2 regions of the Kribbella sp. NPDC050470 genome follow, and region 2 is predicted to be linked to the other one. Evidence: riboswitches for the same ligand, from Rfam matches in the RefSeq annotation. Region 2 holds a riboswitch; the other holds the start of a gene.
The links. Region 2 has a riboswitch for ZMP and ZTP ahead of ACIBGM_RS33200 (glycine hydroxymethyltransferase). Riboswitches for the same ligand answer to the same signal wherever they lie in the genome.

Region 1: it holds a riboswitch for ZMP and ZTP, as region 2 does, so the genes downstream of both, ACIBGM_RS32520 (bifunctional 5,10-methylenetetrahydrofolate dehydrogenase/5,10-methenyltetrahydrofolate cyclohydrolase) here and ACIBGM_RS33200 (glycine hydroxymethyltransferase) in region 2, are expected to answer to the same signal.

Annotation. Positions count from the first base shown of each region.
Region 1 is NZ_JBITHV010000011.1:223,356-235,284, forward strand. It holds gene ACIBGM_RS32475 (hypothetical protein) at 1-24, shown strand, start outside; gene ACIBGM_RS32480 (NUDIX domain-containing protein) at 21-536, opposite strand; gene dop (depupylase/deamidase Dop) at 610-2,130, shown strand; gene ACIBGM_RS32490 (ubiquitin-like protein Pup) at 2,188-2,397, shown strand; gene prcB (proteasome subunit beta) at 2,406-3,248, shown strand; gene prcA (proteasome subunit alpha) at 3,286-4,131, shown strand; gene ACIBGM_RS32505 (NUDIX hydrolase) at 4,128-4,844, shown strand; gene ACIBGM_RS32510 (beta-N-acetylglucosaminidase domain-containing protein) at 4,983-7,619, shown strand; gene ACIBGM_RS32515 (GNAT family protein) at 7,656-8,291, shown strand; ZMP/ZTP riboswitch at 8,297-8,385, shown strand; gene ACIBGM_RS32520 (bifunctional 5,10-methylenetetrahydrofolate dehydrogenase/5,10-methenyltetrahydrofolate cyclohydrolase) at 8,416-9,249, shown strand; gene aroH (chorismate mutase) at 10,696-11,064, shown strand; gene ACIBGM_RS32530 (prephenate dehydrogenase) at 11,072-11,929, shown strand, end outside.
Region 2 is NZ_JBITHV010000011.1:370,006-381,934, forward strand. It holds gene ACIBGM_RS33160 (FAD binding domain-containing protein) at 406-1,281, shown strand; gene ACIBGM_RS33165 ((2Fe-2S)-binding protein) at 1,283-1,762, shown strand; gene ACIBGM_RS33170 (aerobic carbon-monoxide dehydrogenase large subunit) at 1,759-4,137, shown strand; gene ACIBGM_RS33175 (XdhC family protein) at 4,153-5,055, shown strand; gene ACIBGM_RS33180 (MoxR family ATPase) at 5,048-5,938, shown strand; gene ACIBGM_RS33185 (VWA domain-containing protein) at 5,931-7,130, shown strand; gene ACIBGM_RS33190 (amidase family protein) at 7,406-8,341, shown strand; gene ACIBGM_RS33195 (MarR family transcriptional regulator) at 8,355-8,828, opposite strand; gene ACIBGM_RS33200 (glycine hydroxymethyltransferase) at 8,877-10,325, opposite strand; ZMP/ZTP riboswitch at 10,354-10,435, opposite strand; gene ACIBGM_RS33205 (acyl-CoA dehydrogenase family protein) at 10,432-11,929, opposite strand, start outside.

The DNA of each region.
Region 1 (11,929 bases), 150 kb from region 2:
TCCGGCCGCCGCAAACCCCGCTAGGCGGGCCCTGAGGGCGCGTCCACGAGGCTCCGGACGTACGGCCCCAGCAGCGCCGTCGTGTCCGGGACGAAGGGCCACTCGTCCAGACGCCGTACGAGCTCGTCAGGGGCCATCCAGGCACCCCAGGACACCTCCTCGGGCTGGTGGGTGACCGGGCCGTCCCAGACGCACGTGTAGAGGTACGCGTGGTAGTTGGTGGACTCATCGGCGTAGTCGCCCTCCGGCAGCTTCACCAGCTCGGTGCCGGCGATCCCCAGCTCCTCGGCCAGCTCCCGTACGACGGCGTCGTACGGGTCCTCGCCAGCGGCTATGACACCACCCGCGGAGAAGTCGTAACACGCTGGGAAGACGTCCTTGGTCGCCGTCCGGCGATGCACGTAGATCTCACCGGCCGGATTCCGGACGAGCACCCCGGTGGCGGCATGGCGCAGATTGTCCCGCCGCATCACCGACCGCGGCGCCGACCCGATGACATGGTTGTCCGCTCCCAGAATCGCCACGATCTCGTCCACCCACGAAGTTTCACACGTAACCCTGTGGACACGGCAACGGCTTTAAGCGCCGGTACCGCGTAGGCTCGTTCGCATGAGTGTTCGGCGGATCATGGGGACCGAGACCGAGTTCGGTATCTCGGTCCCAGGTCAGCCCGGGGCGAACCCGATGCTGACCTCGAGCCAGGTGGTGAACGGCTACGCCCAGACGCAGCCGCTCGCGCGCAAGACCAGGTGGGACTTCGACGAGGAGCACCCACTGCGGGACGCGCGCGGGTTCGACCTGAGCCGGGAGGTGGCCGACTCCAGCCAGCTCACCGACGAGGAGACCGGCCTGGCCAACGTGATCCTCACCAACGGCGCCCGGCTGTACGTCGACCACGCCCACCCGGAGTACTCCGCGCCCGAGACCACCAACCCGCGCGACGTGGTGGTGTGGGACAAGGCCGGCGAGCTGGTGATCATGGAGGGCGCCCGGCAGGCCCGGCAGATCCCCGGCGCGCCGCCGCTGAACCTCTACAAGAACAACACCGACAACAAGGGCGCGTCGTACGGCTCGCACGAGAACTACCTCATGCGCCGCTCGACGCCGTTCGCGTCGATCGTCCGGCACCTCACACCGTTCTTCGTGAGCCGTCAGGTGGTCACCGGCGCGGGCCGGGTCGGGATCGGCCAGGACGGCACCGCGCACGGCTTCCAGATCAGCCAGCGGGCCGACTACTTCGAGGTCGAGGTCGGCCTGGAGACCACGCTGAAGCGGCCGATCATCAACACCCGCGACGAGCCGCACGCGAACCCGGATCGCTACCGCCGCCTGCACGTGATCATCGGCGACGCGAACCTGTCCGAGATCTCGACGTACCTGAAGGTCGGGACGACCAGCCTGGTGCTGTCGATGATCGAGGACGGCTGGCTGACCGACGACCTGAGCGTGGACCGCCCGGTCACCGCGCTGCACGAGATCAGCCACGACCCGTCCTGCACCCATCTGATGACGCTGAAGGACGGTCGCAAGCTGACCGCCGTACAGCTCCAGACGGAGTATCTCGAGCAGGCCCGCAAGTACGTCGAGGACAAGTACGGCGACGACGCGGACCGGCAGACCAAGGACGTGCTGCACCGCTGGGAGCAGCTGCTCGACCAGCTCGCCACCGACCCGATGAAGCTGGCCGACCAGCTGGACTGGGTCGCCAAGCTGAAGCTGCTGCAGTCCTACCGCGACCGCGACGGCCTGGAGTGGGACGACCCGAAGCTGCACCTGATCGATTTGCAGTACGCCGACCTGCGCCCGGACAAGGGTCTGTACTACAAGTTGATCAAGGCCGGCCGGATGCAGCGCCTCGTCACCGACGAGGAGATCCGGATGGCCGTCTCGCACCCGCCGACCGACACCCGCGCCTACTTCCGCGGCCGCTGCATGCAGCAGTACGCGCCGCAGGTCGCGGCCGCCTCCTGGGACTCGGTGATCTTCGACCTGCCGGGCAAGGAGTCGCTGCAGCGGATCCCGACCTTGGATCCGTTACGGGGCACCAAGGCCCATGTCGGAGCACTTTTGGACCAGTGCGACACCGCGAGTGACCTGGTTCGCACCATTACTGGGGGCGCCGCCGGGTAGGGTCGCTATTGAGGGTCGGTTGGGCGGCCCTCCCAGCGGTTCTAGGAGGTGTGTGCCATGGCTAAGGACGGCGGGCAGCAGCACAAGCAGCCGAAGCGTTCGTCGACCGAGGAAGAGGTCGAGCAGGTCGAGACGTCCGAGGACGTCCAGGAGCGCAAGGAGCGGCTCGACGAGGACGTCGACTCGATCCTGGACGAGATCGACGAGGTGCTCGAGGAGAACGCCGAGGAGTTCGTCCGCGGGTTCGTGCAAAAGGGTGGGGAGTGAACCGCTCGATGACATTCGATGCCTCCGGCCGGTTGCCGGAAGCCTTCCTGACCCCAGGTGGCTCGTCGTTCATGGACTTCCTGGCCGGGCACGCGCCCGACCTGTTGCCGGGACGGCGCAGCCTGGGGTCGGCCGACTTCTCCGCCGACGTCCCGCACGGTACGACGATCGTCGCGGCCACCTTCCCCGGTGGCGTCGTGATGGCCGGCGACCGGCGGGCCACGATGGGCAACATCATCGCCCAGCGTGACATCGAGAAGGTGTTCCCGGCCGACGAGTACTCCGCGGTGGCGTTCGCGGGCTCGGCCGGGTTCGGGCTGGAGATGGTGCGGCTGTTCCAGGTGGAGCTCGAGCACTACGAGAAGCTCGAGGGCACCACGCTCAGCCTGGACGGCAAGGCCAACCGGCTGAGCGCGCTGATCCGGGGCAACCTGGCGATGGCGATGCAGGGCCTGGCCGTGGTGCCGCTGTTCGCGGGCTACGACGAGGACATCAAGGGCGGCCGGATCTTCTCCTACGACCCCACCGGCGGGCGCTACGAGGAGACCCACTTCCACAGTGTCGGCTCGGGTTCGCTGTTCGCCCGGGGCGCGCTGAAGAAGCTCTACCGCGAGAACCTGTCCGCGACCGACTGCGCGACGGTGGCGATCCAGTCGCTGATCGACGCCGCCGACGACGACTCGGCGACCGGCGGCCCGGACATGCTGCGGCGGATCTTCCCGGTGGTCGGTGTGGTCACGTCGGACGGCTACCAGCGGCTGCCCGAGGACGAGGTGGCCGACATCGTCGACCGTGCCTGGGCCGAGCGGCACCAGCGGCCCGACGGCCCGGCCTCGGCGTCCCTGACCTGACCCCCTCCCGATCGACTGATAGAGGACGACACCTTCGATGAGCGTTCCGTTCTACGTCTCGCCCGAACAGCTGATGCGGGACCGGGCCGACTTCGCCCGGAAGGGCATCGCCAAGGGCCGCAGCGCGATCGCGCTGCAGTATGCCGACGGCATCCTGTTCGTCGCGGAGAACCGGTCGCCGGCGTTGCACAAGGTGGCCGAGATCTACGACCGGATGGCGTTTGCCGCGGTGGGCCGGTACAACGAGTTCGAGAACCTGCGGATCGCCGGCGTCCGGCTGGCCGACATGCGCGGGTACTCCTACGACCGGCGTGACGTCACCGGCCGGGCGCTCGCCAACGCCTACGCGCAGACGCTGGGCGCGATCTTCTCCTCCGGCGGCGAGAAGCCGCTCGAGGTGGAGATCCTGGTCGCCGAGATCGGCACCAGCACCGCCGAGGACCAGATCTACCGGCTCACCTACGACGGCTCGATCGCGGACGTCCGCGGGTACGCCGTGATGGGCGGGCCGGCCGAGCAGGTCGCGGACTACGTCGGCGAGCACTACCAGGAGGGCATCTCGCTGGCGGGTGCGCTCCGGCTCGCGGTGGACGCGCTCGGGCACGACAGCAACGAGGTCCGGGAGCTGACCCCGGACCAGATCGAGGTCGCGGTGCTGGACCGGACCCGGACCCAGGTGCGCAAGTTCAAGCGCATCTCGGAGGAGACGCTCGCGCGCATCCTGTCCGAGTCCCGCCCGGACACCACGCCGACGGAGCCTCCGGCCGGCAAACCGGCTGAGACCGCCGAGGCCACGCCGGCCGACGACACCCCGGTCGCCCCACCGGAGGACGACGCCCCCGTCGCCCCGCCGGAAGACCCGGACGACAACCGCCCGCTGTGACAGACGCACAAAGCAACCGGCAGCCGGCCGCCACGGACAACACTTCCGCGGCGGCCGGTCCCGTCCCACCTGCAAGCCGCGCGGCGGTAGTAGGCGAGCAGCCGTCGGCGGTGAACGGCGTGCCGACGGTGGGTGGTTCGGCCGGCGTGCGTGCTCGGGCCGGGGATCCTGAGGACTGGGTGTTGGTGGGGGAGCAGCCTGGCTTCAACGGGTTCTTGACGGTCAACCAGCGGCGGTACCGGTTGCCGGACGGGCGGGAGGTGGACTGGGATGTGTTCGGGCCCAAGACCGCTTCGGGGATCACGTCCGGGATCACGGTGCTGCCGCTGACGCCGGAGGGGAAGGTCGTCACGATCCGGATCTTTCGCCCGGGCCCGGATCAGGTGGTCACGAACCTGCCGGGCGGGCTGGTCGAGCCGGGTGAGGATCCGGCCGTGGCCGGCGTGCGCGAGCTCGAGGAGGAGACCGGCTACACCTGCGAGTCGTTCGAGCTCGTCAGCTGGAACTGGTCGGCGGCCTCCTCGGTCTACCGCAAGTACGTCGGCATCGCGCGCGGCTGCCGGCCCGACGGCACGCAAGCCCTGGACGAGTTCGAGGACTGCGTCCCGGTCGAGCTCACCGTCGACGAGTTCCGCGCCGAGCTCCGCACCTCCGGCGCGATGACCGGCATCGACGCGGCCTACTTGGCCCTCGACCACGCCGGCCTGCTGTAGTCGATCACGCCAGCTGTGACTCGACCACGCCCGCTGTGACTGGGCTTTGACTGAAACTGGTCACGCCAGAGGCTTGACGAGCAGGTCTGCGCACTGAATGGATGGGAGGTGCAAACGCCTTCCGCCCGAGGAGTTGCCATGCGCCGGTTCGTCCTCCCCGCACTCCTGCTGCTCGCCGCCCAGACCCTGTCCGCTCCGGCCGCGTCGGCCGACGCCACGATAGGGGCGCCGCCGGTGTCGCCTGAGCCTCAGCAGACCACCAGCCGCCCCGACGGCTTCAGCCTCGGCCGCACCGTCGGCCTGATGCACGGACCGACCACGGATCCGGACGCCGAGCGCGTCGTCCGCGAGACGCTCGAGCGGGCCGGCGTACAGACCGTCCGGGATCAGCCGGCGGCGGTGACCATTTGGCTGGGCGGGAACGAGCAGGTGCTGCGGCAGCTGAACGTGGAGCCCGCCAAGGGCTTGCCCGCCGAGGGGTATGTGCTCGCCGCCGGCGGCAAGAACGTCGTACTCGACGGGGTCGACACCGACGGGACGTACTACGCGGCGCGCACCTTCGCACAACTTGTCCAGGGCAACCAGTTGTCCGGGGTCGAGATCCGGGACTGGCCGACGATGCGCTACCGCGGCTCGATCGAGGGCTTCTACGGTACGCCGTGGTCGCATGCGGACCGCCTCGATCACCTCGACTACCTCGGCGCGCACCGGATGAACACCTACGAGTACGCGCCGAAGGACGACCCGTACCACCGCGAGCAGTGGCGCGACCCGTACCCGGCCGACAAGCTGGCCGAGCTCGGCGAGCTGGTCGAGCGGGCCCGGGGCAACAAAGTCGACTTCACCTTCGCGCTCTCGCCGGGGCTGTCGATCTGCTACACCTCCGACAGCGACTACCGGGCGCTGATCGCCAGGTTCGAGGCGCTCTACGGGCTGGGCGCGCGGGCGTTCAACGTGCCGCTCGACGACATCGATTACAACACCTGGCACTGCCCGGAGGACCGGGAGAAGTACGGCACCGGCGGCGGCGCGGCCGGCCAGGCGCAGAGCGAGTTGCTGAACCGGATCCAGCGCGAGTGGGTCGCCTCCAAGCCGGACCTGGCGCCGCTGCAGATGGTCCCGACCGAGTACTACAACGTGTCGGAGACGCCGTACAAGAAGGCGCTGCGGGAGCAGCTGGACAGCGCCGTCGTCGTGCACTGGACCGGCATCGGCGTCATCCCGCGCACGATCACAACCGCACAAGCGGCTCAGGCCAAGGCCGTGTTCGGGCACGACATCCTGATCTGGGACAACTACCCGGTCAACGACTACCTGGCCGGGCGGATCCCGCTGGCCGACTACAGCGGCCGGGAGCCCGGGATCGCGCAGCACGTCGCCGGCGTGATCTCCAACCCGATGAACCAGGCCGCGGTCAGCAAGCTCGCGCTCTACTCGTTCGCCGAGCTGGGCTGGAACCCGGCCAAGTACGACGAACAGGCGTCCTGGCACCAGGCGATCGCCGAACGCGCCGGGGGAGATCGCAAGACGATCGCGGCGCTCGAGGTCTTCGCCGACCTGAACACCTACGACTCGACGCTGCATCCGGAGAAGGCGCCGGTGCTGGCCGCCCGGACCGCCGCGTTCTGGAAGACCTGGCAAGCCGGCGACCACGACGGCGCGATCGAGGCGCTCGAGCCCTACTTCAACGCCATCGAGAAGGCGCCCGCTCAGCTCAGGGGTGGAGTGCAGGATCCAGCGTTCGCCGACGAGGCGAAGGCCTGGCTGGATGCGACCGTGCTCTGGGGCCAGGCGCTCCGGCGGTCGTTGCGGCTGCTCGACGAAGTGGCCGACGGCAACGGAGCGGCCGCCTGGGCGAGCCGGCAGCAGATCGACGCACTGGTTGCCCAGGCCAAGGAGATCCGGGACGTCCGGCTGCCGCACTCCAACACCTACCCACGGATCGGTGAGGGCGTCGCCGACGCGTTCCTCGCCGAGGCCGGTCGGGTGCACGACCAGTGGATGGGCATCGAGCCCGGACGTACGGCGTCCAGCTCGCAGGGCACGTACGCCGAGAACACCCCCGACCGCATGGTCGACGGCGACGAGTCGACGTACTTCTGGAGCAACGGCGCACCCGTGGCCGGGGACGAGATCCGCGTCGACCTCGGCAAGGCGCGGGCGATCGGCGACATCGCCGTACTGATGGGGAAGTCGGGCAGCCCGAGCGACTTCATCCACTCCGGTGTGCTGGAGTACTCGACCGACGGCTCCACCTGGACCGAGCTCACGCGGGCGACCACAGCCGAGGTGCGCTTCACCGCCGCCGTGACGGCGCGCTATGTCCGCTATCGTGCGATTGTCGACAATCCTTCGTTCTGGCTGGTGGTCCGCGAGTTCTCGGTCCAGGTCACCGACGGCTCCGAGTTGGTGCTCACGGCAACAGGCACACCTGCGCCCGCGGAGGGCTCGTCGCTGTCGGACGCGGTCGACCTCCAGGTGAGTACGGCGTACGTCGCAGGCGTTGCACCGACGGCGTCGGACGCGTTGACCGTCGAGCTGTCGTCGGCAACGTCAGTCGACCGGATCACCGTGCTGCAAGCCGAGGGCGCGGCTGCATCTGGACGCATCCAGGTCCGGACGAGCGACGGTTGGCAGGACATAGGCCCGGTGAAGGCCGCCTACAGTGCAGCGAACCTGCCGGCCACCACGATCGAAGTGGTCCGGATCGCGTGGGCGGCCGGCGCCGTACCGCCGCGGGTGCACGAGGTGATCGTGCACCGGGCCGGGAATTAGGTTGCCCGCGGTCGCACCGGGCCAGAGGATGGCCCGGTGCTGATCGATCACTGGCCGCTGCGCCGCCTCCGGCTGACCACCGAACGCCTCGTCCTGCGTCAGCCCGGTGAGGAGGAGCTCGCCGAGCTGGCCGACGTCGCGGCCAGTGGAGTGCACAAGCCGGGGGAGCGGCCGTTCCTGACCCCGTGGACGGACGCGCCGCCTGCGGAGCGCGCCCGGGGCGTCATGCAGGGGCACTGGGGCTCGCTGTCCTCGTGGAGTGCGCAGGACTGGACGTTGCAGCTCGGTGTGTTCCGGGAGGGCACGCCGATCGGGATGGTCGCTTTGCGGGCACAGGACTTCGCCGTACTCCGGGAGGTGAAGACGTGGTCCTGGCTCGGCCTGCCGCACCACGCCCAAGGCTTCGGCACCGAGGCGCGCCGTGCACTGCTGCATCTCGCGTTCGAAGGATTGGACGCGGTCGCGGCGCTGACGGAGGTGTTCCAGGACAACGCGGGCTCGCAGGGCGTGTCCCGGAAGCTGGGCTATCAGCCGGACGGGATCTCGCGGGACGTGCTGGACGGCCGGCCGGTGGTGTCGGACCGGCTCCGGCTGACCCGGGACAACTGGCAGCCGTCGGGCCGGGTCGAGGTCACCGGGCTGGAGGAGTGCCGGTCCTGGTTCGTCGCGTAGGCTGGACGCCGGACCGCGACTGGCGTTGAGGTGGAGAACCACCGGGGAACGGTCCGCCGGAGAACCGGCTCAGCCGCGCGCCTGGGCACTCGACCTGATGTCGACGCCCGAAGGAGCGCGCCGTATGACCAATCTGATGACCGGCACCGACCTGGCCGCCGAGATGGTGGCGAAGGCCGCCGACCGGGCCCGGGACCTGCAGGAGAAGACCGGCGTCCAGCCGTGCCTGGCGACCGTGCTGGTGGGCGACGACCCCGCGTCGGCGACGTACGTCCGGATGAAGCAGAACCGGTGCAAGAAGGCCGGCATCGGGTCCCGCAGCGTGGTCCTGCCCGCGGAGACCACGACAGAGGATCTCGTCGCCGAGCTCGAGCGGCTGTCCGGCGATCCGGAGGTGCACGGGATCCTGCTGCAGCACCCGGTGCCGGGACACATCGACGAGCGGGCCGCGTTCGAGGCGATCGACCCGGCCAAGGACGTCGACGGGGTGACCATGCATGCGTTCGCTGCGATGGCGTTCGGCGAGCCCGGGTTCCGGTCCTGCACGCCAGGCGGCATCCTGCGCCTGCTCGAGGCGTACGACGTACCGCTCGCCGGCGCCCACGCGGTCGTCATCGGCCGCAGCCCGATCCTCGGCAAGCCGGCCGGGATGTTGCTGCTGGCATCGAACGCCACCGTCACCTACACGCACTCGCGGACCGTCAACCTGCCGGAGATCGTGCGGACCGCGGACATCGTGGTCGCCGCGGTCGGCAAGCCGAACTTCGTCCGCGGCGACTGGCTGAAGCCGGGGGCGGTGGTGGTCGACGCCGGCTACAACGAGGGCAACGTCGGCGACGTCCACTTCGACGAGGCGGCCGCCGTGGCGAGCCTCGTGACCCCGGTCCCGGGAGGCGTCGGACCGATGACGATCGCCCTCCTCCTGGAGCAGACCGTCGACGCCGCCGAACGCATGTAATCACCTGTGATCGGCGGAGGGGGAGACGCTCCGGGAAACACACAACCTCCGGCCGCGGCGGTTCTTTTGGCCGCCTTCGGCGGCGCGCCGAGTCGAGTCGTGACCGGAGGTGATCGGCGCTGAGGGGGTGCTCCTGGAAGGACACGGCCTCCGGCCGCGGCGGTTCTTTTGGCCGCCTTCGGCGGCGCGCCGAGCCGAGTTCGGGCTGGAGAGATGATCGGCGACGGGCACCCTGGTTGGGCGCGCCGGCGGTGGCGGCCGCTGAACATCTGCGGCCGAACGCGGTGTCCGGCCTACTGGGCCGCCTTCGGCGGCGCGCCAAGCTGCGGTTCGGCTGGAGGCGGTCGGCATCGGGAATGTGTTCTGGACGCTCGCAGGGACCGGCCTATGGGCTCCGCGCTGAACCCGGGCAGCACCAACTGCCGCTGGGCATTCCGGGGGATAACCCCGCGCGTTGCCCCTTCTCCCGCCGTATCAGCAGGGAGAAGGGGCAACCTCACGGGATATCCGGCTGTTCTGACGGATGTGTGGATCGGCTTGGTGCCCCAGTTCGCCACCATGGCGGTCGGCTGAGCCGCGCCCGCGCAACCCGGCCACTCGCGAACGGGATCCCGAGTTGCGGACCGCCAGGCCATCACAATCGCCACCTCCAACCCGGCACCTGCCTGGTGCCGCCGACGCCGGGCGATTGTGATGGCCCGGCAGTCCGCCGTCGAGCTCACAGACCCGACAACCCGGTGGCGTGCGCCCGCCCAACCCACGCCCACACACGTCCGTCACAAGAGCCGGATATCCCGTGAATTGCTGCCTTCTCCCCTCGTATGAGAGGGGAGAAGGCAGCGTCCGAGGGGAGATCCCCTCGGACGCTGCGGGTGCCGGGACACGACTCGGGTTCGGATGTCTGTTGTATGCCGCGACGTTTCCGCATGCGCCGATCGGGGGTTGGTCCCGCGCTGCAGGTGATCGGCGACGGCGAGGTGTTCCGGCGATGGAGGCGTCCTTCGGCGGTGGCAGTTGTTCTGGCCGCCTTCGGCGGGAGAGGTCACGGTCTTCGGTCGCGGCTGTCCGTTGCCCGCCTTCGGCAGCGGGCCGAGTCGAGTTATGGCCCGAGGTGTCGGCGCTGAGGGGTGCTCCGGACAACCGACGGAAGTCGGCGGCGGGGGTGCCACTCGACTATCCCGAGACGGTCGTCGTCCTCGACGCCGCCAGCCGTGGGTGTTGGCGTGCGCGATACTGCCTTGCGTTGGAGAGCAGGGCGTGTTGGGTGCGCACACCTATGCGGTTGTTCCGCGCCAGTGGCGTTGGCCCGTGCCCGCGGCTGCGGCTCAAAGAAGGTGCCGCCGCCGACGGTAGTGTCCGTTGCTTGGGCGCACAATCCGAGACGCGTGTCCACTCTCTGGCTGGTCTGTCCTAGGGTTGGGCCTAGACGACCAAGGAGGCGAGCACGTGGCGGTACGGGCGATCCGGGGTGCCACCCAGCTGGAGGTGGACGAGCGCGAGCACCTGCTCGAGCGGTCCGCCGAGCTGGTGAAGGCGGTCCTGGAGGCGAATGATCTGGACCACGAGGACCTGATCAGCATCCTGTTCACCGTCACGCCGGACCTGCGGTCGGAGTTTCCGGCCGTGGCGGGCCGCCAGATCGGGCTGACCGACGTACCGCTGATGTGCATGCAGGAGATCGACGTCCCGCACGCGCTGCCGCGGGTGGTGCGGATGATGGTGCACGCCGAGACGCCGCGGTCGCGGGAGAAGATCCAGCACGTCTACCTGCACGGCGCGGTCGCGCTCCGTCCGGACCTGACTGGCGCCCAGTGAGGGCCTCGTGACCGAGCTGCGCGGGCCGGTCCGGATCGTCGGCGCCGGACTGATCGGCACGTCGATCGGTCTCGCGCTGGGCCGGTTGGGTGTGGTCGTGGAGCTGGTTGACGCCGACCCGGACAACGCGTTGATGGCCGAGCGGATCGGGGCCGGCTCCCGGCTGGTCCAGATCGAGCCCCAGCTCGTGGTGGTCGCCGTACCGCCGGATCACGTCGGCCGGCTGGTCGCCGAGCAGCTCGAGCAGACCCAAGCGATCGTCACCGACGCCGCGAGCGTGAAGTCGAAGCCGCTCGCCGACGCGCGCCGGCTGACCTCCGACCTCAGTCGGTACGTCGGCGGTCACCCGATGGCCGGCTCCGAGCGCAATGGGCCGCTCGCCGCCCGCGCGGACCTGTTCGACGGTGCGACCTGGGCCATCACCCCGCACGAGACCAGCGCGCCGGAGGCGGTCGAGCTGGTACGGCGTCTCGCCGAGGCGTCCGGTGCTCGGACGGTCGAGTTGTCGGTCGAGGACCACGACCTCGCGGTGGCCCGGGTATCGCACCTGCCGCACCTGATGTCCGCCCTTGCGGCCGGGACGCTCGCGGACGCGCCCGACTCGCACCTGCAGCTGTCCGGGCAGGGCGTCCGAGATGTCACCCGGATCGCGGCCGGCGACCCGAAGCTGTGGACCCAGATCGTGTCCGCCAACTCGTCGGCGTTGACTGGCCTGCTGGAGCAGATCCGCGGCGAGCTCGACCGGGTCCTCGTTGCCCTGGGCAAGGAGGAGGCCGGCGAGGAGCTGACCTCGATCCTCGGCCTGGGCGTCTCGGGCGCGATCAGGGTGCCTGGCAAGCACGGCGCCCCGCACATCGACCTGGTG
Region 2 (11,929 bases):
AGATGGCGCTGCGCATCCGCCCGAGGTCGACATGAATCCGACCTACGAGATGAGTGGAGCGGGCAGCGAGCATGGTGTTAAGCGTCAGCGTCAACGCCTGACAAATCAACTCCCAATCCTGCATGTTGAGACCAGGTCTCACGATGCGGCTATGTCCACAAGTCTGGTCATGATTGTTTCCAGCCGTTTCCGAGCCGTAACGCCCCGGGATCGCCCCAACCGAGAGATGCCTCACATCACCGCCCGGGGAGCCATGAGCACCGACGACTTTCCGTCGTACCGGAGGGACCGTCGGGTTCTTGGGGCTGCCTGATTGCGGTTGGTGGACGGCAGAGGGACCATGCAGGTAGTTGAATGTTGACCAGCCTCAGCCCGGGGCGCGTCCGACCGAGTCCGGGGGGATGCATGCAGGTACCTGCGAGTTTCGAGTACGCCAGGGCGACCACTGTCGAACAGGCCATCGAACTGCTCGGCCGCTACGGCCCGGAGTCCCTGGTGGTCGCCGGCGGTCACAGCCTGATCCCGATGATGAGGCTGCGCCTCGCGCGACCTGAGGCGTTGATCGACATCAACTCGGTCACCGAGCTGTCGTACCTCCGCGTCGAGGGCGACGAGTTGCTGATCGGCGCGCTGGTCTGCCATGCGGAGCTGCTCGCCTCGGAGGTCGTCGGCGAACATTTCCCGATCTTCACCGACGCCGAGCGGGTCATCGCCGACCCGGTCGTCCGCAACTGGGGCACGGTGGGCGGGTCGCTGTGCCAGGCCGATCCCGCGGAGGACCTGTCCGCGGCCTGCGCCGCCGTTGGTGCGACCGCGGTGATCCGCGGGCCGAGCGGTACCCGGACAGTCCCGATCCGGGAGTTCCATCTGGCTCCGTACGAGACTGTGCTGGCACCGGGGGAGCTGCTGACCGAGGTCCGGGTGCCGATCCGCCCCGGTGGCGGTAGCGCCTACGAGAAGGTTGAGCGGCGCGCCGGCGACTGGGCTGTGGCTGCTGCCGGCGCCGCGCTGTGGCTCGAGGGCGACGTCGTCGAGGATGCCGGCATCGGGTTGACCGCGGTCGGCGCCCAGCACTTCGTCGCCGCTGAGGCCGAGGAGTTCCTGCGTGGACAGCCGGCGACAGACGCGAGCTTCGCCGAGGCCGGCCGGCTCGCCGCGGAGCACTGCAATCCGTGGGCGGACCAGCGCGGTCCGGTCGACTACAAGCGACACCTTGCCGGCGAGCTCACGACGCGGGCGCTGCGCCGGGCCGCGGCCCGGGCGCGGGGGCAGGAGGCATGACATGCAGATCTCGGTGACCGTGAACGGGCAGAAGTACGCCGACGACGTCGAGCCGCGGCTGCTCCTGGTCCATTTCCTCCGCGACTATCTCCGCCTGACCGGCACGCACTGGGGGTGCGACACCTCGCAGTGCGGCACGTGCGTGGTGTGGCTGGACGGGCGCCCGGTGAAGTCCTGCACGGTGCTTGCCGTGATGGCGGACGGCCGCGAAGTCCGTACGGTCGAGGGGCTGGAACGCGACGGGCAGCTCGATCCGGTCCAGCAGGGCTTCGTGGAGTGCCACGGCCTGCAGTGCGGCTTCTGCACCCCGGGGATGATGATGACCACCCGCTGGCTCCTCGACCACAACCCCGACCCGTCCGAGTCCGAGATCCGGGAGGCCATCTCCGGGCAGCTGTGCCGGTGCACGGGCTACGAGAACATCGTGCGGGCGGTCCGCTGGGCGGCGGCGCACCCCGCGGCCGAGAAGGTGACGACATGACCACGACCGGCGAGCGGACGACGCCGATGGGCTTCGGACGGATGATCCGCAAGGAGGATGCTCGCTTCATCCGGGGTCGCGGCAACTACGTGGACGACGTACTGCTGCCCGGCATGCTGTACGGCGCCGTCCTGCGCAGCCCGTTCGCGCATGCCCGCATCAGGTCCATCGAAACGACGGCCGCCGAGGCTCACCCGAAGGTCAAGGCAGTCATCACCGGCCAGACGCTCGAAGGCCTGAACCTGGCGTGGATGCCCACCCTGTCCCACGACGTCCAGGCGGTGCTCGCGACCGACAAGGTGCGCTTCCAGGGCCAGGAGGTGGCGTTCGTCGTCGCCGAGGACCGGTACGCCGCCCGGGACGCGCTCGAACTCATCGACGTCGACTACGACCCGCTGCCTCCGGTCGCCGACGCCCGCCGGGCCCTCGACCCGGATGCCCCGGTGATTCGCGACGACATCGAGGGCAGGACCGACAACCGCATCTTCGACTGGGAGGCCGGCGACCGGTCCCGGACCGACGAGGTGTTCGAGGCGGCCGAGGTGGTCGTTGCCGAGGACATCCTGTACCCCCGCGTGCATCCCGCGCCGCTGGAGACCTGCGGCGCGGTGGCCGATTTCGACAAGGTCACCGGCAAGCTGACCATCTGGTCGACCTCGCAGGCTCCGCACGCCCACCGGACGGTGTACGCCCTGGTCGCTGGGTTGCCGGAGCACAAGATCCGGGTGATCGCGCCCGACATCGGCGGCGGGTTCGGCGGCAAGGTTCCGATCTACCCCGGTTACGTGCTCGCGATCGTCGGTTCCATCGTGACCGGCAAGCCGGTGAAATGGGTCGAGGACCGGTCGGAGAACCTGATGAGCACCGGGTTCGCCCGTGACTACCACATGCACGGCGAGATCGCGGCCACGCCGGACGGCAAGATCCTCGGCCTGCGGGTCAAGGTTCTCGCCGACCACGGGGCGTTCAACGGCACTGCGCAGCCGACGAAGTTCCCGGCCGGCTTCTTCCACGTGTTCAGCGGTTCGTACGACCTCCAGGCGGCGCACTGTGAGGTCACCGGCGTCTACACGAACAAGGCGCCCGGGGGTGTCGCGTACGCCTGCTCGTTCCGGATCACCGAGGCCGTCTACCTGGTCGAGCGGATGGTCGACGTACTGGCCGGCGAACTCGGCATGGACCCCGCCGAACTGCGGATGAAGAACCTGCTCCGGCCCGAGCAGTTCCCGTACAACTCACCCACCGGCTGGGAGTACGACTCCGGCGACTATCCGCGGGCGCTGGAGCTCGCCCTGGACATGGCGGGGTACGCCGATCTCCGCCGGGAGCAGTCCGCGAAGCGTGAGCGCGGCGAGTTGATGGGCATCGGCGTCAGCTTCTTCACCGAGGCGGTCGGAGCGGGGCCGCGCAAGCACATGGACATTCTCGGCCTCGGCATGGCCGACGGCGCCGAGCTCCGTGTGCACCCGACCGGCAAGGCGGTGCTGCGGATCTCGGTGCAGTCGCAGGGGCAGGGCCACGAGACGACGTTCGCCCAGATCGTCGCCGAGGAGCTCGGCATCTCGCCGGACGACGTCGAGGTGGTGCACGGCGATACCGACCAGACGCCGTTCGGCCTCGGGACCTACGGCTCGCGCTCGACGCCGGTGTCCGGCGCCGCGACAGCCGTGGTGACCCGCAAGGTCCGCGAGCGCGCTCGCATCGTTGCCTCCGCCATGCTCGAGGTCGCACCGGACGACCTGGAGTGGGAGAAGGGCCGCTGGTTCGTCAAGGGCGACCCGGACCAGGGCAGAACCATTCAGGAGATCGCGATGGCCGCCCACTCGGGGCTCGAGCTGCCCGAGGGAGTGGAGGGACACCTGGACGCGACGTGCGTGTACGACCCACCCAACCTCACCTACCCGTTCGGCGCCTACGTCTGCGTCGTGGACGTCGACCCGGAGACCGGGAAGGTGACGATGCGCAAGTTCGTCGCCGTCGACGACTGCGGGGTCCGGATCAACCCGATGATCGTCGAGGGGCAGGTGCACGGTGGGCTCGCGGACGGCGTCGGTATGGCGCTGATGCAGGTGATGGCCTTCGACGACGACGGCAACCACCTCGGGTCGACCTTCATGGACTACCTGTTGCCGACATCGATGGAGTGCCCGTCGTGGGAGCTCGGGGAGACCGTCACCCCCTCGCCGCACCATCCGATCGGAGCCAAGGGCGTCGGGGAGTCCGCCACGGTGGGTTCACCGGCGGCGGTCGTGAACGCGGTGGTGGACGCGCTTGCGCCGCATGGCGTACGGCACGTGGACATGCCGCTCACTCCGGCCAACGTATGGCGGGCGGTCCAGGGCCGGCCGTTCCGCACCGACCTGGCCATCACCTGACGCCGGTGCAGGCAGATGATCCAAGCCGACCTGCAGCTCCGTGCGAACCACCTGCGGTCCGGGCGGACGCCGTACGTCCTCGCCACAGTGGTCCGCGCGGAACGGCCGACCAGCGCCAAGGCCGGTGACAGCGCGCTGCTCCTGCCCGACGGAACCCTCGAGGGGTTCGTCGGCGGAACCTGCGCCGAGTCGACCGTCCGGCTCGAGGGGCTGCGGCTGCTGGAGACCGGCGAGTCGACGCTGCTCCGGATCACCCCGGCGGCTGACGAGCGGGAAGTGGTCGGGGACGGGCTGGTCACCGTCGGAAACCCGTGCCTGTCCGGCGGCACGCTGGAGATCTTCCTGGAGGCGATGATCCCGCCGACCCTCGTGCACGTGTTCGGTGATGCGCCCATCGCCCGCGCGCTGGGACGTGTCGGCGAGGCGCTGGGCTACGAGATCCGCGCCGTCGGCAACCCCGAGGAGCCGTTCCCGGCCGACACGGCAGCGGTCGTGGTCGCGTCCCACGGCAGGCACGAGGAGCGGGTGCTCACCGCCGCCATCCGGGCCGGCGTCCCCTACGTCGCGCTGGTGGCCAGCCGTCGCCGGGGGCACGCGGTGGTGGCCGGACTGGACCTGAGCGAGGACGAGAAGGCGCGGGTGCATACACCGGCGGGCCTGGACATCGGGGCCCGTGCGGCCCCGGAGATCGCGTTGTCGGTGCTCGCCGAGATCATCGCCACCAGGCCCCAGCCGGCCAGACAGGTCTCGGTGCCGTCCGTGCTGCCGGCTGAGGCCGTCGACCCGGTGTGCGGGATGACTGTCGCGGTCACGGCGGCGAGCCTGCGCCTGGAGCACAACGGAAGGGTCTGGCACTTCTGCGGACCCGGCTGCCGGCAGGCGTTCGCGGACGATCCCGGACGCTACCTCGATGAGTGACCCCGAAGGCTGGGTGGCTGACATCGCCGAGCTGGGTGCCCGGCTGGAGGCGACGGGCTACCTGGCAGCCGAGTCCCTGGCGACCACGCTGTTCCTCGGCATTCGGATGCGGCAGCCGATCCTTCTGGAGGGCGAGCCGGGCGTCGGCAAGACCGAGGCCGCCAAGGCCCTGGCCACCGCGCTCGACACCCGGCTCGTGCGGTTGCAGTGCTATGAGGGATTGACCTCCGCCGAGGCGTTGTACGAGTGGAACTACCCGCGCCAACTGCTGGCGATCCGGCTGGCCGAGTCCCGGGGCGAGGTGCTGCGCGACGCTGATCTGTTCGGCGAGGAGTACCTGCTGCCGCGGCCGCTCCTTCAGGCGATCGAGCATCCCGGGCCGCGGCCGGCGGTGCTGCTGATCGACGAGGTGGACCGCGGCGACGACGAGTTCGAGGCGTTCCTGCTCGAGGTGCTGGCGGAGTCGGCGGTGACCATTCCGGAACTCGGTACCCGCCGGGCGGCCCTTCCCCCGGTCGCCGTGCTCACGTCGAACCGCACCCGCGACCTGCACGACGCGCTGAAGCGGCGATGCCTTTACCACTGGATCGGCTATCCGGACACCGGTCGCGTCGCGGCGATCATCCGCCGTCGGGTTCCTGCCGCGGCGGACTGGCTGGCCGAGCGGGTCGCCGGCTCGGTGGCCCGCCTGCGCACCCTTGACCTGCAGAAGCCCCCAGGAATAGCCGAAGCCATCAGTTGGGTGACGGCGTTGCACGTCCTCGGCGTGGACGCGTTCGACGCCGACGCCGCCGAGCAGACCCTCGGTGCGGTGCTGAAGTACCAGGAGGATCAGGAGACCGTACGGGCAACCGGACTGGCTGCGGTGGTCGGTGGTGACTGAGCCGGTGCTGGACGGAGTGGCCGACCTCCCGACCTTGGTGGCCCGGTTCGGAGCGGCGCTGCACGCCGCCGGCCTGCCGGTCGGCCCGGACCGCTGTGAACGCTTTGCCCGGGCGATCGCCGTCGTGCGGCCGGACACGACCACCGAGCTCTACCGTTGCGCACTGGCGACTCTGGTGTCCGATCAGATGCATATCGAGGTGCTGGACCGCGTCTTCGGCGCCGTGTTCGGCGGGCTCGTGGATCCGGCCGAGGGTCGCGGTGACGTGAACGTCGTACGTCGACCCGAGCCCCGCGAAGACTCACTGGCCACGGACGACACACCCGGATCCGGCCGGCCGGGCTGGTTCCAGGCCGGCGCATCGAAGGAGAGTGGATCGGACGGTCGACAGCCCGGGGAAGAGGTGCCGCTGCGCGCACTGGCCACTGCGACCGAGCGGCTGGCTACTCGCGACTTCGCCGCGCTGACGCCCGCTGAGTTGCTCGCACTGGCCGACCTGATGCGGCGGCTCACGCTGGTCACACCCACCTACCAGTCCCGCCGGTTCCGCCTCGCGTCGTACGGCTCGCGTCTCGATCTGCGCGCGACGCTGAGGCATGCCCGACGTACCGGAGGTGACCCGGTCCGGCTGATCATGCGCAGGCGACGGGAACGCCACCGGCGGCTGGTCGTCCTGTGCGACATCTCCGGATCGATGGAGCCGTACGCCAGGGCCATGCTCCAACTGCTCTACTGCGCGGCGGGTGGGCGGCGGGCCGAGGTCTTCACGTTCGCGACCCGGCTGACCCGACTGACCAGGGTGCTCGCCCGGTCCCGGCCCACGGCGGCGCTGGCACGGGCTGCGGCGGTGGCACCGGACTGGTCAGGGGGAACCCGGATCGGCGCGGCACTCAAGGACTTCAACGACCGGTACGGCTGCCGCGGCGTGGCCCGTGGAGCGGTGGTCCTGGTGATCTCCGACGGCTGGGAGACAGGCGATCCCACCCAACTCGCCCAGGAGATGGCTCGCCTGTCCCGGATCGCCTATCGCATCGTCTGGGCCAACCCGCGGACGCAGAGCCCGCACTACCGCCCACTGGTCCGGGGCATGGCCGCAGCCTGGCCGTACTGCGACTCGGTCGTCAGCGCGCACAGCCTCTCCGCACTCGACGAGCTCGAGACCGCCCTCGGCAGCAGTTGGACCGGACGTTAGGTTCCCGCCTACCGCTGCTGCCGCACGCGCCGCGTCATGACCGCCGGATGACGATGGCCAGCCAGCTGAGAATCCTCGCCCAGCGCCGGTAGCCGGCGCTGATCGCCCAGGGCCTGCGGCGGTGCGTACGCCGCCGGCGCGCCGGGCATCGGGGGCGGGCCTGGCCGCTGTTCAGACATGGGCCCGGTTCTACCGCGCGCGGGGGCACCTGGAGCTGGTTAGACTCGCGCCGGTGACGGCGAGAACCGCGGCGGCGGTCGCGGAGCAGGTGCGGAGTGGTCGCCGCGGGGGCGATTCCGATCGGTACGGCGACGCGCGCCCGGCCGGGTGCGGTGTCCCAGACGTTCGGGTGGAACGGGCGCGAGTACACCAGGAATCCGTGGGACCTGTCCCGGTCGCCGGGTGGTTCGACGGCCGGCGGCGCGGCGGCTGTCGCGGCCGGCGTCGTCCCGCTGGCGACCGGTGGCGACTCCGGTGGTTCGCTGCGCATCCCGGCGGCGTTCTGCGGTGTAGTCGGCTTCAAGGGCACGTACGGTCGCATCCCGCGTGCGGTCGGGCGGACGTTGGGCGGGCTCACGACTGCCGGTCTGATCGGATCCGACCTCGACGACGTCGTACTCGCGACGAGTATCGCGAGCGGGCCGCACCGGCTGGACCCGAGCGCGCTGCCGCACTGGCCGGTGCCGGACACCGCCGACCGGCCGTGGCGGGTCGCCTACCGGTCGACGCTCTCCGAACCCGAGGCCGACCCGGCGGTCGACGTACTGATCCGCAAGCGGCTGGCCGACTGCGACGTCACGCTGATCGACGCACCGCTCGAGCTCATCCCGCCGGACGAGGCGTGGCAGACGCTGTCAGGTCTGGACGCCGGTCGGGGCGCCGAGGCGGCCGCCGCCAATCGGGCGCGCGAGGTCCGCGACCGCAACAACACCGCACTCGCTGACCTGTTCGAGACTGTCGACGTGCTCGTCACGCCGACGACGCTGAATGTTGCCCACGGCTACGACCAGCACGAGCCCAACATCGTGACTGCCGACCCCTGCTGGGCCTTCAACGTGACCGGCCATCCCGCGGTGAGCGTCCCAGCAGGCCTGGTGAACGGACTCCCGGTCGGGCTGCAGGTCGTTGCACCGCATGGCCTTGACGAGCTTGCGCTCGCGGTGGCACGGCGCCTTCAGGCCGATCTGCCGCTACCGCCGATCCACGCATGACGACCGGCGGCGGTCATCGCGGGTGGTCCACCCGCCAGGACTTGATGAGTTGTTCCAGGTCCTTGTGGATGAAGGCGAAGTAGTCGGCGGCCTCGGTCAGGCGGCGGCCGACCGGACTGTCGGGGCCGAACAGTTCGGCGCCGGAGCGGCTGGTGGACTCCCACTCGGCGAGTGCGTTGTTGCGGCGCTCGAGAAGTGCGGCGAACACGTCGTCCCGGATCCGATAGTGGTCCTTGCGTGAGCCCGGGATCCGCTCCCGCGAGATGAAGCCGACCTGCAGCAGCTGCCGTACGGCGCCGGACACCGCCGGCTGGCTGATCTGCAGGGACTCGGCCAGCTCGGCGGACGTCAACGTGCCGGTCGGGCTGACCAGCATCCGCCCGATCACCCGGGCGGACATCGTCGGCACGCCGCTGTTCGCCAGCACGCCGGCGAAGCGCTCGACGAACTGGCTGATCTCCTCCGGAGCCGGGTCAGGGTGCGGCATGGCCGCACCCTACCGCAACTATCACAACTTTCTGATAGTTCGAGCCGGTCAGCTGAGCTCGAGGCCCGGGTACAGCGGGTGCTTGTCGAGCAGCTCCGCGGACGCGGCCTTGGTCTTGTCCGCGACGCCGTCGGCCAGCACGTACTTCGCCTTCGACGGCGCCCCCGCCGACGTGGTGGTCGGCGTGGTCGAGGACAGCACGTCCACGATCAGCTCCGCGACCCGGTCGAACTCGTCGGCGCCGAAACCACGGGTGGTCAGCGCCGGCGTGCCGATCCGGACACCGGAGGTGTACCAGGCGCCGTTCGGGTCCCGCGGTACGGCGTTCCGGTTGGTCACGATGCCCGCGTCCAGCAGCGCCGACTCGGCCTGCCGCCCGGTGATCCCGTACGACGACACGTCGAGCAGCACCAGGTGGTTCTCGGTGCCGTCGGTCACGAGCTTCACGCCACGCTTCATCAGGCCGTCGGCCAGCGCGACCGCGTTGTCCGCGATGGCCTGCGCGTACTCCCGGAACGCCGGCTGCCGGGCCTCGGCCAGGGCGACCGCCTTCGCCGCCATCGTCTGGCTGAGCGGCCCACCGAGCACCATCGGGCAACCGCGGTCGACGGAGTCGGCGTACTCGGGCTGGCACAGCACCATGCCGCCGCGCGGGCCGCGCAGCGACTTGTGGGTGGTGGTCGTGGTGACGTGCGCGTGCGGCACCGGGTCGAAGTCGCCGGTGAACACCTTGCCCGCGACCAGGCCGGCGAAGTGCGCCATGTCGACCATCAGGGTCGCGCCGACCTCGTCGGCGATCTCGCGCATCGTCGCGAAGTTCACCTTCCGCGGGTACGCCGAGTAGCCCGCGATCAGGATCAGGGGCTTGAACTCACGGGCCTTGCGCGCCACCTCGTCGTAGTCCAGCAGCCCGGTCTCCGGGTCGGTGCCGTAGGAGTGCTGGTTGAACATCTTGCCGGAGATGTTCGGCCGGAAGCCGTGGGTCAGGTGACCGCCGGCATCCAGCGACATGCCGAGCATCTTCTGGTCGCCGAGCGCCTTGCGGAGCTTGGTCCAGTCCTCCTCGGTCAGGTCGTTGACGTGCTTCGCGCCGGCCTCGGCGAGCGCCGGGGACTCGATCCGCTGGGCCAGGATCGCCCAGAACGCGACCAGGTTCGCGTCGATGCCGGAGTGCGGCTGGACGTAGGCGTGCGGCGCGTCGAACAGTGCCTTGGCGTGGTCGGCGGCGACCTGCTCGACGGTGTCGACGTTCTGGCAGCCCGCATAGAAGCGGTGCCCGATGGTGCCCTCGGCGTACTTGTCGGACAGCCAGTTGCCCATCGTCAGCAAGGTGGCGGGGGAGGCGTAGTTCTCGCTCGCGATCAGCTTCAGCGAGGAACGCTGGTCGGCGAGCTCGGACTTGATCGCGCCGGCGATCGTCGGCTCGACGGAGGCGATCACCTCGAGCGCATTGCGGTACGCGGCCGATGCGGCGGCGGCATCGAAGGGTTGAGTCATCGTTGTCTCTCCTGCGGTTGCAGTGGGTCGAAGGCACCCAGGCGCACGGTGCCGACGGATTTCGCTCCCCGGTGGTTCTCCACCTCAGCGCGCCAGTCGCGACGCCTCACCCTATCGTGCGCTCGACGATCGCCTGGAACGGTGTGGTCCTCGGCAGCGTGCCGAAGACGCCGCCCCAGTCGTTCGCCAGCCGGGAGGCGACGAAGGCGTCCGCGACGTCGGGTGTGGAGTGCCGGATCAGCAGTGAAGCCTGCAGGCACAACGCCATCCGGGCGGCCAGCCGGCGAGCGCCTGCTTCGGCTCCTTCGATGTCAGCAAGCGCTTGCAGTACGTCGTTCACCGCGGTGTCGAGCCGTTGGTCGGCGCCCTGAACCGTGGCGAGCTCGGTCAGCCACGCCTCGAGCGACTCCGGCCGCCGGAGGGCTCGCAGTACGTCGAGTGCGTTGACGTTCCCGGATCCTTCCCAGATCGAGTTCAACGGCGACTCCCGGAACAACAGCGGCAGGCCGGACTCCTCCACGAACCCGTTCCCGCCCAGACACTCCAAAGCCTCCGCCACCATGAACGGCGTCCGCTTGCAAACCCAGAACTTCGCCAACGGAAGGGCGATTCTCCGGAACGCGGCAGCCTGCGCATCACCGTTGACGGAGGCATCGACCGCGGCGGCCAACCGCATCCCCAGCGCGGTGGCCGCTTCGCTCTCGATCGCCAGGTCGGCCAGCACGTTCTGCATGGCCGGCTTGTCCGCGAGCAACCCGCCGAACGCCGAGCGGTGCTGGGTGTGCCAGATGGCTTCGACCAGGGCTCGGCGTTGGAGGGCGGCGGATCCCAGGACGCAGTCGAGGCGGGTGGCGGCGACCATCTCGATGATGGTGCGGACGCCGGCGCCCTCGTCGCCGAGGCGGTAGCCGACGGTGCCGTGGAACTCGACCTCGCTGGACGCGTTCGACCGGTTGCCGAGCTTGTCCTTGAGCCGCTGCAGGGCAAACGCGTTCCGGTTGCCATCGGCAAGCACCCGCGGCACCACGAAGCAGCTCAGCCCTTCCGGCGCCTGGGCCAGCACCAGGAAGACGTCGACCTGTGGCGCCGAGCAGAACCACTTGTGCCCGTTCAGCTGGTACTCGCCGTCGCTCCCGGTCGGCGTCGCGGTGGTGAGGTTCGCCCGGACGTCGGACCCACCCTGCTTCTCCGTCATCCCCATCCCGGCGAGCACACCGGCCTTGTCCGCCGCGGGCAGCCGGCGGACGTCGTACTGCGTCGAGGCGAGCTGCGGGATCCACGCCTTGGCGAGCTGCCCGTCGGCCTTCAGCGCGGGTACGGCGGCGTACGTCATCGAGATCGGGCACCCGTGACCCGGCTCGACCTGGGACCACAGGTAGAACCCCGCGGCGCGGGTCAGGTGCGGCGACGGCCGGTCGCTGGTCCACGGCGCCGCCTGCAGGCCGAAGCCGACAGCCTGCTCCATCAGCCAGTGCCAGGACGGGTGGAACTCGACCTCGTCGACGCGGTGCCCGTAGCGGTCGTGGGTGCGCAGCACCGGCGGGTTCTGATTCGCCGGCAGCGCCTGCGCGAGGGCCTCTTCGGAGCCGGCCAGCTCGCCGATC